3 regions of the Providencia sp. UF-224 genome follow, and region 1 is predicted to be linked to each of the others. Evidence: predicted binding sites of a transcription regulator. Region 1 holds the regulator's gene; each other region holds the start of a gene.
What was found. The regulator Fur, encoded in region 1, represses iron uptake genes when iron is present. The targets are predictions, from matches to a motif close to ATAATAATGAGAACNACTATCAA.
Positions count from the first base shown of each region.

Region 1 (2,210 bases):
CTTAAACTAAACGAAGAAGCTGTTGCTGTACTGAATCAGTTAGCTGAAGAAAAAAATATAAGCCGTAGTGAATTAATAGAAGAAATTTTGATGTCACAACTTCAACAAGTTGATGAGACAATACTCAAGTAACGCTATCTTAGTAAATCACACAAATTTGACAGACTTATAAAAGTTTTTTCGCCAGAATAAGGCATAAAATTCTATTTATTTTCGTTCTAAATGAGTTCTAGAAGTTGAGACACTCCTTCTTTCTCTCTTAGAAAAACAAGAGGTTAATCAGTTTATGGCAGTCATCGGTATTTTCTTCGGAAGTGATACAGGTAACACAGAAAATATTGCCAAAATGATCCAAGAAAGATTAGGCAAAGACGTAGCAGAAGTTCATGACATTGCAAAGTGCAGCAAAGAAGACATTGAAGCTTTTGACATTCTACTTCTTGGTATTCCAACTTGGTACTACGGCGAAGCACAATGTGATTGGGATGACTTTTTCCCAACATTAGAAGAAATTGATTTTGAAGGTAAACTCGTCGCTCTCTTTGGCTGTGGAGACCAAGAAGACTATGCAGAATACTTCTGTGATGCGATGGGGACTATTCGCGATATCATCGAACCAAGAGGTGCGGTGATTGTTGGGCACTGGCCAACCGAAGGCTACCACTTCGAAGTTTCAAAAGGTATGGCAGATGACAACCACTTTATCGGATTAGCGATTGATGAAGATCGCCAACCGGAGTTAACAGATGAACGAGTGGATGCATGGGTCAAACAAATCTCTGAAGAGATGTCATTAGCTGAAATTCTTGGCTAGTCGATTAAAAACAAGTGTTACGCTTAGGCCGAATTCCTTTCCGCTCAAAATGCACCATCGCGGAACGTCATTCGGTCTAAAATAATCGATTAAATATCCTAATTGGATAGACTTATAAGAGATTATCAAAATAATGAGACAATGCATGGTTTCTATTTTTATTTTCCATGCCTATAATTGTAAATCAGTTTAGAAGACAACTGGATTTATGTTAAAAATGTCTCATTATTGTTAAATTTATGATTTAAGATACAGGACAAACCCGCATGACAGACAACAATAAAGCATTGAAAAATGCTGGACTCAAAGTCACTCTTCCAAGACTTAAGATTTTGGAAGTACTTCAGGAGCCTGAGTGCCACCACGTCAGTGCGGAAGATCTCTATAAAAAGCTGATTGATATGGGCGAAGAGATCGGGCTAGCGACTGTATACCGTGTATTGAACCAGTTTGATGATGCAGGTATCGTTACGCGCCATAATTTCGAGGGTGGAAAATCCGTATTCGAATTAACTCAGCAGCATCACCATGACCACTTAATTTGCTTAGATTGTGGTAAAGTGATTGAGTTTACTGATGAATCGATTGAAACTCGCCAAAAAAATATCGCCGCACGTCACGGTATTAAGCTGTCTAACCACAGTTTGTACTTATATGGCCACTGCGCTGATGGTGATTGCCGCGATAACGCTGACGCACACGAAGCAAAAGAGTAATAAATTAATCACCATCATATTTTGATGGTGACCCATTCTTCAAAAGCCTGATAACCACCATTATCGGGCTTTTTTATTGTATCCATCCACCGATAAATTAAGCATTCTCAGTGAGAATATCCATAATTTCTTTCATTTACTTTATATTTATCACTAAAATATGTCGTTAAGGTGAAATATTGAAGTGTTCTATAATAAGTTGCAATTCACTTCAAATCCTTTATATTGTTTGACGGATGAACACACCTTCTCTATTTGAGAATATTTACAATGATATCATAGTGATGCATAACGTTATCTAAAATATACCTTGCATCTTTTTTTCATATCACTGTCATATAGTTTATCTAATTAACGTCTAAAATAAGTTCAGTATATTGCTATATAGTTTTACTTTTTTTAATTTAATAAACAATTTAAGTGTAATAAAAAAGTTAAATTACAACTATATGATGTAATTTGTATATTTTTAGCTAGACTTATTTGGATTGTTCTCGTACTTCGTAAGAGATTAACTGATGAAAAAAACATATCTTTTTATTAATACTAGTTTTTTCTTCTGGTTTCTTACTTTAATAGGATGGTTTTTTCGTCATACAGCCATCACCTTATTTTCATTTGTATTATCAATTCTGTTCTTGATCTTATACTTCAATCAAAAAAAGGTAAGTAAAATGTTC
Region 1 is NZ_JBSICC010000005.1:55,574-57,783, forward strand. Features, by position in the region: gene ybfE (LexA regulated protein) at 1-132, shown strand, start outside; gene fldA (flavodoxin FldA) at 287-814, shown strand; gene fur (ferric iron uptake transcriptional regulator) at 1,081-1,530, shown strand; gene AC4IFO_RS06860 (bactofilin family protein) at 2,205-2,210, shown strand, end outside.

Region 2 (2,210 bases), on a different contig from region 1:
TTTAATGGTGATTTCGTCAGTTAGATAATAAACCGCATAACCACGAGGGTTCCAGTGATTACCATAGGTTTCATGGTGATCTAAACGCAGCCCACCGGTTAGAATGAGGTCATCAGTGGCAGTAAATTCGTTTTCAACGAATAAAGCAGATTGGTCGACACTCATGCTGCTATTTTCAAATTTTCCTTTGGAAACCAATGAACTATCTTTGAGTTTTGAGTATTGGTATTGACCACCGACTGTTAAGATGTTGTCTGGTAAGAACGCGACAACTTTACCATCGACGACAGTGTTGGTAATTTCAGGTACACGGTCTTCATAGCGGTATTCAGTCAGCTTAGTGATGGCATCTTTAATTTCTGTTTTGGTTTTTTTCTTCGTACTTTCTTGATAGACACTTAATTCTGTATTAAACGAATCCCATTCACCTTTGTAAGTTAGCGCGGCGTGGTTTCGGTTATTGTAGAGTTCGGTTTTTTTATTATATTGTTTTGATTGCCCGCGCATTTCATATTCAGCAAGAGATTTGCCTGGGGTTTCTTCTCTTTCTTGCAGTGTTCTACCTGCTTCTAAAAGGAAGGTTTGATTTTCAGTTGGTGTAAAACTTAACTTAGCTGTGAGACTTTTGTTGTCTTTTTTGTAGTGGCCATCTGTAATTTTGTCTTCCTGACGATAGTCACCACCGCCGTATAGTTGCAAGCCTAATTTATCTTTAACTAATGGGCCTGACAGATAGAAGTTACCGTCGGTGGAATTACCGCTATCACTGTTTTCTTGGATAATCGCGCCTGTGGTTACGCTGCCGTGCCACTCATTGGTGGTTTTTTTAGTGATGATATTGATAACACCACCCATCGCATCGGAACCATACAGGGAAGACATTGGTCCACGGATCACTTCAATGCGTTCAATGGCTTCGACGGGCGGCATAAAGCCCGCTTCAAAACCACCGCTGCCATTTGGGCGTGATTCACGGCTATTTTGGCGACGACCATCAACCAGTATTAAGGTGTATTCACCCGGTAAGCCACGGATATTAATATCTTGTTTATTGGCTGAACCTACAATGCTGACACCTTCTACGTCTTTAACTGCATCAGCAAGGTCGCGCACAGGTTTGTTTTGTAACTGTTCAGCGGTGATCACCGTGATACTGGCAGGGGCATCGCGTAATTGTTGTGAATAACCCGATGCGGTGACGATAAGTTTGTCTGAATCTTCTGCTGCTGTCGTACTAAATGAAGCCAAAGCCGCGCAAATACCTGCGGCGACAAGTGTGTAGTGATGTTGCGTAGTCATAGTAATCCCTAGCAAATAGAAATGAGAATGATAATTATATTGTTTGCGAATACTATCACTAAAACATATCGGAAATAAATAATTGGCGAGCTAATTTCTGGTCAATATTTGATCTCAGTTAATAATTTTCCCGTATAGCAAAAATGGACTTACTGGTTTTTACCAAGCTTAACGAAAAATTAAGGTTTAACTTTGGTTTATGGAGTTTGTGGTTAAGCGAAATTACAGTAGCGCGAGCGTCTACTCGGGAATTTTATGACTTATGAAACACATCTTTTTAGCCATTTCATTATTTTTCATTTGCTTGAACACACAGGCAGAGGAAATTCGCCTAAGCGTCACAAACCCAAAAAATGTGATGACAGTTGATGTCGTCAGCATCCCGGGCAAATTTGTGGCAAAAAACGAAATTTCAATTGGTTCTCCACTGCAACAGCAAATGGTTACCGCAGTGTTTGTGGAAGAAGGGGAATGGGTTGAAAAAGGGCAATTGCTCGCCATGTTGGAATCACCCATCCAAAGTGCAGGGGTTAATCAATTAAAAGCAGAAATTGATAAAGCTGCCGCATACATTAAGCAACAAGAAGCGCTCAGCGCCCAATCGCAACAAGAACTGCAACGTTTATCACCGCTGGCAAAAACAGGGGTGATTTCGGCGAATGAATTTGGTAAAGCCAAATCAGAAGCGGCCGCACAGAGTGCATTGTTAACGGCAAGCCGTGCGGAACTGCGCCAACTCAAAGCCCAATTAATGCGTGAACAAAGCCAAGAAGACAAATCGAAAATTATTGCGCCTGTTTCGGGGGTGATCAGTGAGCGTCATGCGATGAATGGCACGCTGTCAGATAACAGCTTGTTATTTAAGCTGATTGAAAATAATGAATTGGAATTTGAAGCGCAGGCACACCCTT
Region 2 is NZ_JBSICC010000008.1:50,065-52,274, reverse strand. Features, by position in the region: gene AC4IFO_RS09795 (TonB-dependent receptor domain-containing protein) at 1-1,299, opposite strand, end outside; gene AC4IFO_RS09790 (efflux RND transporter periplasmic adaptor subunit) at 1,562-2,210, shown strand, end outside.
Region 2: a site for Fur is predicted at 1,315-1,337, ahead of AC4IFO_RS09795 (TonB-dependent receptor domain-containing protein). Genes of this name have one in related genera too.

Region 3 (2,210 bases), on a different contig from region 1:
TTTGGTTATTTTGCGGGTGAGTATCAATGGCTTTTTTCAGTTTATCAATGCCCGTTGCACGGGTTGAAACCATTGGGATCACAGGGCAACCCAGTTGTTTTTCCAATTCGGCAATATCGATATCAATATGCTGGCTTTGGGCAATATCCAACATATTCAGGGCGACAATACATGGGACGCCTAACTCAACTAATTGCAATGTCAGGTAGAGGTTGCGCTCTAAGTTCGACGCATCCACAACGTTAATTAACATGTCGGCTTCGCCACTTAAAATAAAGTAGCAGGCAATTTGTTCGTCGAGGGAGGTCTGTTCAGAAATAGTGGTGAGTGAGTAAGTACCGGGGAGGTCGACAAGCTCAATCTTGTGGTCATCCGTGTGGAAGCGGCCAACCTTGCGCTCAACGGTGACGCCAGCCCAGTTACCGACGCGCTGTCTTGACCCTGTTAGCTGGTTAAAAAGGGTTGTTTTACCTGCATTGGGGTTACCAATTAAGCCGATAGTCAATCGTTTCATAGTGTTTGCCAATAATCAAAAAAGAAGACTTAAGCGGTAGGCGCTTCATCAAGGTTTAGTAGGGCGAGATCCTTTTTACGCAGCACTAAGCTGACGCGGTGAGTTTCGATTTGTACAGGATCGCCAAAAGGCGCTAAACGCACCACTTTAAAAACGGAGCCCGGTAATAAACCGAGAGACAATAATTTTTGTCGGTATGCAGGGCTTATCTCGGGGGAGAAGCCTAGAATTTTGTAACTGCATTGAGGAAGTATAGCCATAGTGTCTTCCTATTATCTTCCTAACGATTCAATTCATAATGATACTGATAATTATTGTTAGAAAAGTTTCTATCTACAAGCACAACGCTGAGAAAAACAAAAATAAATCTAATTAACAATGAGAATCATAATCATCCACCTTTTGTTATATTTAGCCTCTTTTTTCGTCAATTTGACTTGATGTGGATCAACGAAGCATGGAGTTAGCGGTGTTTTTTAGATAGCGATGGGATAAGACGGAACGCATTGAATGGATTGATTTTTGAACAATATATTGAATTTGTTTATTAATTTATCAGTGAAGATATTTCTAGAGAATACTAAATACCCCAATGAATTTATTGGGGTATTTAGCTTAATCAGATTACTTCTTTTTACCAAATGCAGCAGCAAGGGCATCGCTCATCGCACTGTTGCCTGATGAATTCGTATTTTGGCGCGAGTTACCACGAGGTGCAGGGGCTTTACGTGCGTTTTTATCTTGTGCAGGTGCAGCTTTACGAGGTGCGCTGTTAGAATCCCCCGCTTGCTCGTCCAAGCGCATGGTGAGGGCGATACGCTTGCGGGCAATATCGACATCCAATACTTTCACTTTCACAATATCGCCCGCTTTCACCACTTTGTGTGGGTCTTCGACGTAACTGTTGGAGAGTGAAGAGATATGCACTAAGCCGTCTTGGTGTACACCGATATCCACAAATGCACCAAAGTTGGTCACATTGGTCACCGCGCCTTCTAAAATCATGCCAGAAACGAGGTCATTCATCGTTTCCACACCTTCAGCAAAGGTGGCAGTTTTAAACTCAGGACGTGGGTCACGACCCGGTTTTTCTAGCTCTTTGATAATATCCGTAACCGTTGGGACACCAAACTGCTCTGTTGTGAAATCACGCGGGCTCAGGGCATTGAGCACTTGTGAATTACCCATAATTTCTTTCAGCGGCTGGCGGACAGTTTGCAGAATTTTTTCAACGATAGGGTAAGCTTCAGGGTGAACCGTTGATGCATCCAGCGGGTTTTCGCCATTGGTGATACGCAGGAACCCTGCACATTGTTCAAAGGCTTTAGGCCCAAGGCGAGCCACTTTCAGTAACTGTTTTCGGTCATTGAATTGGCCGTTTTCATCGCGCCAATCAACCACGTTCTGCGCGATCATTTTGCTCAGGCCTGCAACGCGAGTCAGCAAGGCGACTGAGGCGGTATTTAAGTCTACACCTACGGAGTTTACGCAGTCTTCGACAACGGCATCCAACTTGCGGGCAAGTTGAGTTTGGCTGACGTCATGCTGATATTGGCCTACCCCGATAGATTTCGGGTCGATTTTAACCAGCTCAGCCAGCGGGTCTTGCAAACGGCGAGCAATCGACACGGCACCACGTAAAGAAACATCTAAGGTTGGGAATTCTAGCGCAGCCAGTTCAGAGGCGGAGTACACT
Region 3 is NZ_JBSICC010000008.1:4,314-6,523, reverse strand. Features, by position in the region: gene feoB (Fe(2+) transporter permease subunit FeoB) at 1-514, opposite strand, end outside; gene feoA (ferrous iron transporter A) at 544-774, opposite strand; gene AC4IFO_RS09575 (Tex family protein) at 1,139-2,210, opposite strand, start outside.
Region 3: a site for Fur is predicted at 887-909, ahead of feoA (ferrous iron transporter A). Genes of this name have one in related genera too.